4 regions of the Terrisporobacter hibernicus genome follow, and region 1 is predicted to be linked to each of the others. Evidence: riboswitches for the same ligand, from Rfam matches in the RefSeq annotation. Region 1 holds a riboswitch; each other region holds the start of a gene.
The links. A riboswitch is a leader RNA that binds a small molecule or an ion and turns the genes downstream of it on or off. The one in region 1 is predicted to bind S-adenosylmethionine.
Positions count from the first base shown of each region.

Region 2: another riboswitch for S-adenosylmethionine. It lies ahead of JW646_RS05710 (Na+/H+ antiporter NhaC family protein); the one in region 1 lies ahead of JW646_RS13840 (MetQ/NlpA family ABC transporter substrate-binding protein).
Region 3: another riboswitch for S-adenosylmethionine. It lies ahead of metK (methionine adenosyltransferase); the one in region 1 lies ahead of JW646_RS13840 (MetQ/NlpA family ABC transporter substrate-binding protein).
Region 4: another riboswitch for S-adenosylmethionine. It lies ahead of JW646_RS02475 (methionine ABC transporter ATP-binding protein); the one in region 1 lies ahead of JW646_RS13840 (MetQ/NlpA family ABC transporter substrate-binding protein).

Region 1 covers NZ_CP081135.1:2,854,626-2,857,843, reverse strand. The annotation lists gene JW646_RS13850 (sensor domain-containing diguanylate cyclase/phosphohydrolase) at 1-25, shown strand, start outside; gene JW646_RS13845 (PH domain-containing protein) at 102-725, opposite strand; gene JW646_RS13840 (MetQ/NlpA family ABC transporter substrate-binding protein) at 876-1,682, opposite strand; SAM riboswitch class I at 1,926-2,031, opposite strand; gene JW646_RS13835 (amino acid ABC transporter ATP-binding protein) at 2,126-2,758, opposite strand; gene JW646_RS13830 (amino acid ABC transporter permease) at 2,777-3,218, opposite strand, start outside.
Region 2 covers NZ_CP081135.1:1,189,718-1,192,935, reverse strand. The annotation lists gene JW646_RS05715 (flavodoxin domain-containing protein) at 1-989, shown strand, start outside; SAM riboswitch class I at 1,093-1,199, shown strand; gene JW646_RS05710 (Na+/H+ antiporter NhaC family protein) at 1,302-2,621, shown strand; gene JW646_RS05705 (undecaprenyl-diphosphate phosphatase) at 2,868-3,218, shown strand, end outside.
Region 3 covers NZ_CP081135.1:2,014,407-2,017,624, reverse strand. The annotation lists gene recD2 (SF1B family DNA helicase RecD2) at 1-431, opposite strand, end outside; gene metK (methionine adenosyltransferase) at 572-1,765, opposite strand; SAM riboswitch class I at 1,869-1,976, opposite strand; gene yyaC (spore protease YyaC) at 2,182-2,691, shown strand; gene mreB (rod shape-determining protein) at 2,766-3,218, opposite strand, start outside.
Region 4 covers NZ_CP081135.1:504,008-507,225, reverse strand. The annotation lists gene hydE ([FeFe] hydrogenase H-cluster radical SAM maturase HydE) at 1-272, opposite strand, end outside; gene JW646_RS02480 (hypothetical protein) at 875-1,453, shown strand; SAM riboswitch class I at 1,540-1,643, shown strand; gene JW646_RS02475 (methionine ABC transporter ATP-binding protein) at 1,733-2,698, shown strand; gene JW646_RS02470 (methionine ABC transporter permease) at 2,691-3,218, shown strand, end outside.

The DNA of each region.
Region 1 (3,218 bases):
ATATATTAATGATATAGAGGAATAATTCCCCTATATCATTTTTAAATTGTATTCTATAGTATTTTTAGATTACTTCTAATTCTTTAGATTTTATTTATTAATTAATTATTTATATATTTTTCAAAAACATATCCAAAATCTTTATTATTGTAATTTTCTCTTATATCGCTCATCCAGCTAAAATTAAACTTAGTAATTTCTTCTATCATATTGGCAGTATTCCCCTCCATACGAGACCTACTTACAGCATCATTTGCCATGTCTAGGCTTTTCATTCCATATTCATATGACTGTCTATTTTTATGCTGTATTTTGCCAATCTCAAATAAAGCTTTATATAAATCTTTTAATTGTTCTATTTGTTTTTTATCAACATCTATACTGAAATAATTATCTGCAAAACTAAATTTTATTTCAACATCTAAATCTACTGTTCCTGCTGTTTCTAGTGTTACCGAGTGAACATTTTCACTACGAAACTCATGTCTTTTTACTACTCTTTTTTTACTTACAGCAGATGCACCATCCACATGTATTAATCCTCTATTTGTAAATACATACTCATCTGATTTTGATTTTATAACAAAGTAGATTTTCTCCCCATCTTCGTTCATTATATAATCATCTCCATCAACTTTGTTAAAGTCCTTTGGATCTATTATCTTTCCTATATCAGATAGACCTAATGTATCTGCTGCCATTTTTCCAAATATATTTCCTGCCATATTGTCCTCCAAATTATTTGATTTTTACTACATTTATATATTATATCATTTTAGGATTTCTATTCAATCATGATAATTTTAAAATTAATTCTGGAGCAGATTTCATGAAAATGTATTATTATATATATCATTTATATAACTATGTTTACTTTAAAATACAGGTATTACAATTCCATTATATTTAGATTCTATAAGTTCTCTGCATTTATCAGATGTAAGAACTTCTTCAAGCACTTTTATTTTTTCCCTATTCTTGTCTTCGATTCTATATGCAAGTAAATTAGCATATTCATCATTTATAGGTGCTGTATAAATTCCGTCTTTCTTTGCACTAAGACCTGCAGGTATGGCGTAAGTTGTATCAACAAATCCAGCTGTAACATCTTCTAATGCTGGAGGAATTTGTGCAACATCTAGTTGAACAAATTCTAAATTTTTCGGATTTTTAGTAATATCCTTGACTCCAACTATATCACCTTTTTTTAGAGCTATTAATCCTTCACCCTCCAAATATCTTAAAGATTTTGATGCTGAAGCAGCATTATCACTTATTGCAATCTTATCTTCGCTTTTAAATTCATCAATAGAGTTTATTTTCTTAGAATATAACACTCCTGGACAAACATATAATTTAGATCCTGCCATTATTTTATAGCCCTTGCTCTTTACCGCCTCATCTAAATATGGTTTGTGTTGAAATAAATTTGCATCTATTTCTCCATTATTTAATGATTCATTAGGTAGTACATAATCATTAAATGTTAAAACCTCCAACTTATACCCTTTTTCTTCTATAAGTGGTTTTAACTCTTCTAATAATTCTCCACCAGGAACTAATGTAGCCCCTACTTTAATTGTTTTATCCTCTTTAGATTCAGGTGATGAATTCGAGCATCCAACTAAGGATGCACATAGTAGTGCACTTAGTGCTAAGTTTAATAATCTTTTTAATTTCATAATAATGTTCCCCCTTAAATTTGTAATAAAATAAAAATCTGCTTTAATTAAGTCACTGGGTGGGCACTACACTTCATGTCGCCAACGAAATATTTTCGTTACCAATTAAGACAACTATGCTGCTTAAGATTTGCATTGTTTATATTCTCTTTTTTATAAATTTTGTATAAATTCAAAACTAATGTATTTTTCTAGTAAATAAAAAAAACTTGAGTATAAACTCAAGTTTTAATAACGAATTTATACTTATCTTTCAGCAAATATACTGCAGGATTTAGCACCATGTATATAAAAATATACTGGTTGCCGGGTTTCATAGGGCCAGTCCCTCCACCACTCTAGATAAGAGATATTTATTTTTTAATTTGATAATTATAGTAACACCATTCTTTTTCAAAGTAAATTATATAATTTATTTTTTATATTTTTATTTATTTTTTATATTAGTCTCCTATTTTTATTATTTTATCTTTAATATTATTAGCAAATCCTATATCATGAGTTATTATCAAGATTGCCATGCCTTTTGACTTTAAATTTTTTATTATTTTTGAAACTTTTTTTATTGAATCCACATCTAATGCTGATGTTGGTTCGTCAAAACAAAGTACTTTTGGTGTTAATGCACAGGCTCTTGCTATGGCAACTCTTTGACATTGTCCTCCAGATAATTCATAAGGATAAGAATTTATTTTTTCCTCTAAATCTACCATTTTCAAAATTTCTTTTGCATCTTTTATTGCATTTTCCTTAGGCTTTTTCAAAACATTTACTGGAGCTGATATTATATTTTCTAAAACAGACATATGTGGAAATAAATTAAAATTTTGAAATACCATTCCTGTTTTATTTCTATTTTTTAATATATGACTTTTATCTCTCATTACACAATTATCTAATATTATTTCTCCATGATCAAAATCTTCAAGACCATTTATACATCTAAGAATTGTAGTTTTCCCTACACCTGATTTTCCCAAAAGTACGCATACTTCACCACTATTTACTTCAAAATTTATATTATTTAGTACTTTATTATTTCCAAAGGATTTATTTAAATTTTTTACTTGTAACATAATTTTTCTCCCATCTTTTTATCTATAATACGCATACTTGTTTTCTATTTTTTTAAACATAATTGTCAAAATTCCAATTAAAACTAAATACACTGCTCCAGCCTCTATTAAAGGAACTATACTTGCCTGTTGATTTTGTGATATTTGAGCGATTCTCAATATATCATTTAACCCTATTACATAAACTATAGCAGTGTCTTTAATTAAAGTTATTACTTCATTAGACATGGCAGGTAACACTCTTTTTATGACTTGTGGAAAAATTATTTTTCTGTACATTTCAAATTTACTAAATCCTAGTACAAAAGCACCTTCATATTGACCCTTGTCTATAGATTGAATTCCACCTCTAAATATTTCAGCAAAGTAAGCTGCATAGTTTAATGAAAATGCTAGGATTACTGCATCAAATCTGTCAAATATTATTCCCATTAAAGGAAGACCGAAAAATACAAATACA
Region 2 (3,218 bases), 1.7 Mb from region 1:
TGTCAAATAATAAGATTTATTATGAAGAGGTGGATAAAATGAATGTTACTCTTATTTTATATGAAAGTAAGTATGGAACAGGAAAGGTTATTGCAAATACTGTATGTCCAATATTAGGCCCAGCAAAATCTTTTGACATTATTGATGCACCAAGTGATATTAAGTATTATTCTAACATTGTCTTAGTGTTTTCTTTGTATGGACAAAATAGTTGCGAAAAAATTTTGAAATATATAGAAGAAAACAAAATAGACTTTAGTAAGAAAAGAGTAGCCTTAGTATGTATAGGACTAAATAAACCAGATGGATTAAATGAAATTGCTAAATTGAAAAAAATTGTAAATAATGAAAATATTTTTTGCGAGTTTATAAAGGGTGAAATGTTTATAAATAAGCTTAATACTGATGATAAGGAAAAGATAAAGTCATTTTGTTCCAAAGTGGGGATACCATTTGGTGACTTAGGTGAATATGATGAGAAAAAAGCCTTGGAATTGGGTAAAGACTTAAGGGAATATTTTAATACACCTAAGTTTATACCTCCGGTTAATATAACCAAAAAAGAAATTGAAGCTTTTCTTATAAATAAAAACACATGTACACTTGCTACTGGATATGGAGACTTTGTAAGAGCGACACCTTTAGAATATGAGTATTATGATGGAAATATTTATATAATTAGTGAAGGCGGTTTAAAGTTTATAGGACTTTCAAAAAACAATAAAATATCTCTTTGTGTATATGAAGATTATAAAAGTATGAACAATTTATGTGGATTGCAAATAAGTGGAGAAGCGAAAATTATAAAACCTTGGTGTGATGAATATATAGATGTACTTAGTAGAAAAGATCTTAAGGTAGAAAATATATCAAAATTACCTTTTGATATGAATGTAATAAAAATTGTACCAAGTAAGTATGAATTTTTATATTCTAAATTTAAAAATTTAGGATTTGACTCAAAACAAATTTATATACCTGAGAAATAGTTTGTGCTTAATATGATATATTAGAATTTTTTAATAATAAAAAGTTGACAGTAGATAAAAAATACTCTAGTATTATATTAATTAATAAAAATAAATATTTACTTACTTATCAAGAGTGGTGGAGGGACAGGCCCTATGATACCCGGCAACCGATATATATTTATATATAAAAAGGTGCTAAATCCTGCAGCGAAGGCTGAAAGATGAGGAATAACATAGTTTATAAAAGCTTGAGATTATTCTCAAGCTTTTTTTAGTATGGAAAATAAAATTTAAACTGATAGTAAGTATTATAAGGAAGGGAGAATAATTATGAGTAAGGAAAGACAAAAAGGTAGTGCATTGGCATTATTGCCACTAGTTATATTTTTGGTTTTATTTATTGGAAGTGGAGTTATAAGTGGAAATTTTTATAAAATGCCTACTTTAGTAGCTTTTATAATTTCAACAGCAGTAGCATTTTTATTTAATAGAGAAGTTGATTTTAACAAGAAGATAGACGTATTTTGTAAAGGTGGAGGAAATAAAGATATTATTTTAATGCTTATAATATTCTTATTTGCTGGTGCTTTCAGTGGTGTATCAAAAGCCATGGGTGGAGCTGATTCAGTAGTAAATTTAGGTTTATCAGTAGTACCAGCTAACTTATTAGTTACAGGATTATTTGTTATAGGATGTTTTATATCAATATCTATGGGAACATCAGTAGGGACAATAGCTGCAATAGGACCAATAGGTGTAGCAGTCGCTTCAAAAACTGGAATACCAGTAGCTTTAGTTTTAGGTGCAGTCGTAGGTGGTGCGATGTTTGGTGATAACTTATCAATGATATCTGATACAACAATTGCAGCAACTAGAACTCAAGGTTGTGAAATGAGAGATAAGTTTAAAGTAAACTTCTTAATAGTGCTGCCAGCAGCAATAGTAACCATAATATTGTTAACTGTAATGAGTAGAGGATATGTAAGCGTATCAAATGAAGCGTATGATTATGAATTATTAAAAGTTTTACCATATTTATTTGTACTTATTGGTGCCATTCTTGGAGCAAATGTATTTTTACTTCTTGGTGGAGGAGTAATATTTGCAGGAACAATAGGCATAATAACAGGATCATTAGATTTATTTGGAGTAATAACAGCTGTATCTGAAGGAATGGCGGGAATGTTTGAACTTTGTATGATATCTGTAGTAGTTGGAGGAATGGTTGAACTTATTAAGTTTAATGGAGGAATTGATTTTGTACTTGATTTTATACAAAGTAAAATTAAAAATAAAAAAGGTGCTGAATTTGGAATAGCAGCATTAGTTAGTATTGTAGATTTATGTACTGCAAATAACACTATAGCCATAGTAATGGCTGGACCAATAGCTAAAGATATAGCAGATGAATATGAAATAGATTCAAAAAAATCAGCTAGTATATTGGATATATTTTCTTCAGTATGGCAAGGTATAATTCCTTATGGAGCCCAACTATTAACAGCAGCAGGTTTGGCTGGTATATCACCATTTGCAATAATTGGTTACTTACACTATCCAATATTAATGTTTGTGTGTGGTATAGTTGCTATAGGATTTGGTCTTCCGAGACTTAAAAGTAACAAAGGAAATTCAGAAAAAATAGCATAGAAACTACCTAATATAGGAAAAAAGTTATCTGAAATATTTTAGATAACTTTTTTTAAATAAGGGTAGTTTTAGAGGATATTTTAAAGTAATTAAATTTTTATACTTACTATTTTGTGAATTTATTACAAAATGGTAAGTATAAAATTATGAGGCTAAGTCATACTTTATATGGTATACTAGAAAAGGACCTAATATTAATTAGGATTTTTTTTATTCAAATAAAGAAAATATAAATGAGGTGAAAACATGGAATGGATAGAAATATTTAAAGCCATCATATTGGGAATTATTGAAGGAATTACAGAGTGGCTTCCAGTAAGTAGTACAGGCCATATGATATTAGTTGATGAATTTCTACAATTAGGTATGTCGCCAGCTTTCAAAGAAATGTTCTTTGTAGTTATACAGCTTGGTGCCATAATGGCTGTTGTAATTTTATATTGGAAAAAGATTTTTCCTTTTAAATTTGATAGAAAACCATTTGTACAAAAAGACATAATTATTATGTGGATTAAAATAGTAATTGCTTGTATTCCTGCAGCAGTAATTGGATTACTATGGGATGATCAAATAAATGCGCTATTTTATAATTTCCAA
Region 3 (3,218 bases), 840 kb from region 1:
TTTCTAAGTTCTCTATTTTCTTCATAGCTTTCTTGGATTTGTTTTACTTTCTTAATACCTATTCCTTCTACTTCAGTTAATCTTTCTGGAGTATTTTGAATAATATCTAAAGTATCAACACTAAATTTATCTACTATTCTTTTAGCCATTTTTTCGCCTATTCCATGTATCATACCCGAAGATAAATAAACATAGATACCCTCAAGAGAAGATGGTGTAACAGGTATAAAACTTTGCACCTCAAATTGAGATCCATAAATTTTATGGTTTACCCATTTTCCTTCTATTTCTATGCTTTCTCCTACAGACAAAGTTGGCATACATCCTACAATAGTTATTTCATCATTTTCATTGGCTAAAGAGGCTATGGTATAACCATTTTCTTCATTTTTAAAGACTATATCACTAACCATTCCTTGTAATTTTTCCATTTCAATTCTCCTAAAATCATTTATTAACGCCTACTTATAATTATTAGTATTATAAATATATTTTATGTTATCACTTAATGTAAAAAAAATAAAGAGCCGTATTTTATACAACTCTTTATTATTTATGTTAATCATTAAAATTATTTTATTGAAGATTGTTCTCTTAATGCTTCAGCTTTATCAGTTCTTTCCCATGGTAAATCCACGTCAGTTCTTCCAAAGTGACCATATGCAGCTGTTTGTCTGTAAATTGGTTTTCTTAAGTCTAAGTCTCTTATTATAGCACCTGGTCTTAAGTCAAAGTTTTTATTTATTAATTCAACTAATTCAGCTTCAGAAACTTTTCCAGTTCCAAAAGTGTCTACAAATATAGATAAAGGTCTAGCAACGCCTATAGCATAAGCTAACTCTATTTCACACTTATCTGCAAGTCCAGCAGCTACTATATTTTTAGCAACGTATCTAGCAGCATATGCAGCAGATCTATCAACCTTAGTTGCATCTTTTCCTGAGAATGCTCCTCCACCGTGTCTAGAATATCCGCCATAAGTGTCTATTATTATTTTTCTTCCTGTTAAACCAGTATCTCCTTGTGGTCCACCTATAACAAATCTACCTGTTGGGTTTATATATATCTTAGTTTCATCATCTAATAAATCTGCTGGTATAACTTCTTTTATTACTAACTCTATTAAATCTTTTCTTATAGTGTCATTATCTACATGTTCACTATGTTGAGTAGATATTAATATAGTATGAACTCTTACTGGCTTATTTCCATCGTACTCTACAGTAACTTGAGTTTTACCATCTGGTCTTAAATAATCTACAGTTTTATTTTTTCTTATTTCTGTTAATCTTCTAGATAGCTTATGTGCTAAAGATATAGGTAATGGCATTAATTCTGGAGTTTCATTACACGCAAACCCAAACATTATACCTTGATCTCCTGCTCCTATAGCTTCAATTTCTTCTTCCGTTTGTTCTCCACTTCTACTTTCTAAAGCTTCATCAACACCCATAGCTATATCTGATGACTGCTCATCTATAGCAGTTATCACAGCGCAAGTTTGACTATCAAAGCCATATTTAGCTCTTGTATATCCTATTTCCTTTACTGTATCTCTAACTACTTTTTGTATATCTACATAAGCGTTTGTAGATATTTCTCCTGCTACTAATACTAATCCTGTAGTAGTTATTGTTTCACAAGCTACTCTTGATAAAGGGTCCTTCTCTAATAAAGCATCTAATATTGCATCTGAAATTTGGTCACACATTTTATCTGGATGACCTTCAGTTACTGATTCCGATGTGAATAAATGTCTTGACATTGTATTTCCTCCTTTTATTATCTATTTTTGTCAATTTGGGTAAAAATAAAACCTCTTCTTTAACAGAAGAGGTTAATTATCACATAAAAATTATAATTAACTAACCTCATCTCTCTAACGTTTCCGTTAAGTAGGATTTAGCACCGTTCCCCAATATGGGAGTGGTTGCTGGGCTTCACAGGGCCTGTCCCTCTGCCTCTCTTGATAAGGTGTAATCACGATTACACATATATTTTATTATTACTTTTAACAAGTATATGATAACCCTTTTTTTTTATAGTGTCAAGATTTTATTTATTTTAAGAACACTATTTAAGCTTTCATCATATGATTATGTATAAGTGATTTTATGTTGATTAAAGTTATGTATTTTTTTATTATGTAGTTCATATATTTTTGAAGGGAGGTAAGTTCCTATGTATTTAGCCAAAGTGCATTACAAAAAAGAAAATGTTATAGAAATATTAAGCTTAATACTCAAAGATATAATTAATGAAAATACCGTTGTTATTTGTATAGGAACAGATCGTGCTATAGGAGATGCTTTAGGTCCTTTAGTCGGTACTATGCTTAAAAATAGCGACTTTAAATACCCAGTTTACGGTACCCTAGATAATCCTATTCATGCCTTGAACATATATGAATCTTTTGATCAAATAAAAGAAAAGCATCCTAACAGTGAATTCTTAGCTATTGATGCCTGTTTAGGTTCTATAAATAATATAGGAAACATTCAAATTAGAAAAGGACCAATTCTACCAGGTAAAGGCGTAGGTAAAAAACTCCCGCAAATTGGATCACATTCAATTGTAGGTATTGTAGATAAAGTAGATGAAAATAATAGATTTTCATTTAATAATGTTCGACTTCATTTTATTTTAGAATTGGCTGAAACTATTGCTCTATCAATCTTACTCTCCACCTAAATAGAGTCATCTGTGTACTTATATTAAAAAGGGCTGTACATACTAATTAAAATTATTATGACAGCCCTTTTATACTATTTTTTATTTCTTCTCTTAAATGTTCCGCCAGTTTCTAGTAAATCTAATGTGCTTAATGATGAACCTGTTCCTCTTGCAACACAAGATAAAGGCTCGTCGGCAACTATTACTTGAATTCCTGTAGCTTCCTCAATTCTCTTATCTAAATTTTTTAATAAAGCTCCCCCACCAGTCATCACTATACCAGACGTACTTATATCTGCTGCTAATTCAGGTGGTATTTTTTCTAATACAACTCTAGTTGTAGCTACGATTTGCTTTATACATTCTTCTAATGCTTCCGCTATTTCTTGTGAACTAACTTCTATAGTTTCTGGTAAGCCTTTTATTATGTTTCTACCGCTTATTTTCATAAATTGTTCTTCACTATCTTTCATAGCTGTTCCAATTTCTACTTTTAGCTTTTCTGCACTTCTCTCCCCTATAAGAAGGTTATGCTTTTTCTTAAT
Region 4 (3,218 bases), 1.7 Mb from region 1:
ATAATTTGCTTTAAATCTAGTCGATACCTAGAAATATTCTTGTTTGAACATCTGATACCGCAGTAGTAGCAATCATTTTTACAGTAGTTTGTAAATTCGATCAAACCCCTCATATATACCTTATTATCATAAAACTTCTTTCTAGTTGCTAAGGCTTTTTTACATAAATAATCAATTTCATCACTCTTAATATTATCAAGTATATAGATGATCTCACTTTTACTTAGTGAATTTTCATTATATAGTTTGTCAATTAACTTTATTATATTCATATTTTCCTCCCAATATTTTCATATAAACTCAACAAATAATGCTGAATTTTTAATTAAAAAAGAGACAACAAAAGTACGTAACTAACTATTATTTTAAGCAAAATAAAGTCAATTTTAATCTAATAAGGTCCACTTATAATTTAAGAAAATACAACTTTAAAATAAAAAAACTTTTCTCAAAAGTAATTAAACTAATGAAAGAAAAGTTAGTATTTTTGTAAATAAAGTTATGTATTGATATAAACTAATTTCCTTACAGATCAGTAAATACTTTTCTGGTAGGTAGCAAATTTTTATTAAATTATATCTAAAGAAAATCTCTAAATACAATGATTAAAAACATATATACAAAAAGTATAATATGAAAATAAATAAAAAGCCATAATTATTTAAAAAATCAGCTATTAAATTTAGATGAAAAAACAATAATAGACTTAATTATAAAAAATAATACAATTATAAAGCCTTGAATAAAAATAAATATTACAAATACTACCTAATTTTATAGTGGTTATTTTTTGAAAATATTTATTTGCAAATAAAAAAAATAAAAATTGAGATAATAATAATTAAAGACATAATTCAAAATGGAGGATAAAAAAATGAAAAAAATTGTAACCGTAGCTTTATCTTTACTTCTACTTTGTTCTGCAGTGGCTTGTAGTAACAAAACTAATACTAACACTAACAATGAAACTAAGGATGAGGTAGCAGATAAGACATATTTAAACACTTATACAGGATTATACGACAAAAACCTTGAAACATTATCTGACTATAACATGTATACAGATGTTAATACAGTAACTAACACTTATAAAGAAAAAGAATATCCTGGTAATGAAAAATACTTAAATGATGTAAAAGCTGCTTACAAAGATAGCAAAGAAAAAATTCAAGCATTTGTAGATGGATTAAAAAATGATGGAAAAACTGAAGATGCAGAATTAAAGAAAATGAATGAAAGTTTAATTGCTGAGGGTGAAAAATCAATAAAAGATATAGATGCTAAAATAGCAAAATTAGATAAAATATCTAAAGATGATTATAATAAAACACAAGATGAATTTATTAAATTAGTAGATGATACAGTAAGAGCTGGAGAAAATGTTACTAATAATTTCGTAAAAATGTTAAAAGATATGGACACAAAATTAGGAATCACTAGAAAAGCTAAATAATAAAAAATTATTAATGAAAATAAAAAAATGATTGACATTTGAAAAGAAAATGATTAATATTTATAACATAATAAAAATTAAAAAGACTCTTATCAAGAGAGGTGGAGGGACTGGCCCTATGAAACCCGGCAACCAGTACGTTTGTACATGGTGCTAAATCCTGCAACTATTTTTAGTTGAAAGATGAGTATAAATTAGTTATTTAGCCTAAGTTTATACTTAGGCTTTTTTTAATACCATTTTTAGACAAAATTAAGAGGCTTTTGAGGGGGAAATAATATGATACGAATATGTGAAGTGAATAAACATTATGGAAAAACAAAAGTTTTAAATGATATTAATATGCATATAAAAGAAGGTGAGATATTTGGCATAATAGGCCATAGTGGAGCAGGAAAATCCACATTACTAAGATGCATAAATAGACTAGAAACTTATGAGGATGGAAGTATAACAGTACAAGATAGAGAAGTGAAAAATTTAGATGAAAGAGAGCTTAGGTTTTTAAGAAAAGATTTGGGCATGATATTTCAACACTTTTCACTATTGGAAAGAAAAACAGTATTTGAAAATGTATCTCTTCCGCTAGAATGCTTTAAATATTCAAGAAATGAAATAAGCAAAAGAGTAGATGAACTTTTGTCATTGGTAGGAATTCAGGATAAGAAAAATATGAAACCTAGAAACCTAAGTGGAGGTCAAAAACAAAGAGTTGCCATAGCAAGAGCTTTAGCACTAAACCCAAAAGTACTTTTATGCGACGAAGCCACTTCAGCTCTAGATCCAAACACAACAAAATCCATATTAAGTTTATTACAAGATATAAACAAAAAACTTAATATAACAATAATTATGGTTACTCACCAAATGGAAGTAATAAAACAAATTTGCTCTAGAGTGGCTATTATGGAAAATGGAGAAGTGTTAGAAATAGGAGATACAGAAGAATTATTTTTAAAAAACTCTAAAAATTTACAAAAACTAGTTGGAGAAGATAATATTGTACTGCCAAAGGGAACTAATATAAGAATAATATTCCCAAAAGAAATTTCTAATGATTCCATAATAACTTCCATGGCAAGAGATTTGGATATAAATTTCTCTATTATATGTGGAAAGTTAGAAAAATACGGAGAAGATATACTTGGGTCATTAATTATAAATGTGGATAATGATAATAGAGAAAAGATAAAAGATTATCTAAATTGGAAAAAAGTTAGATGGGAGGAAATCATAAATGAATAAAACAAGCTTATATACTTACTTAACTGAAATACTTGGAGATGCTTTGCTTCAAACATTATACATGATAATTGTGCCTACTGTAGTAGCTACAATCTTAGGATTTATAATGGCCATAATATTAGTGGTTACAAAGCCAAAAGGACTTAAGCCAAATAAAGTAATATACAGTATTTTGGGGTTTATAGTAAACATGGTTAGAAGTTTTCCATTTATTATTTTACTAATAGCATTAATTCCTTTCACAAGATTTATTGTGGGAACGTCTATTGGAGAAACAGCAGCCATAGTTCCTATTACTATAGGTGCTGCTCCATTTATTGCAAGAGTAATTGAGAATGCATTAAATGAGGTAGATGAAGGGTTAATAGAAGCTGCAAAATCTTTTGGAGCTACAAGTTTACAAATAATATTCAAAGTTATGATAAAAGAGGCAATGCCCTCAATAGTATCTGGAATTACTTTATCAATAATTTCCATATTAGGATGTACTGCTATGGCAGGAACTGTAGGAGCAGGAGGA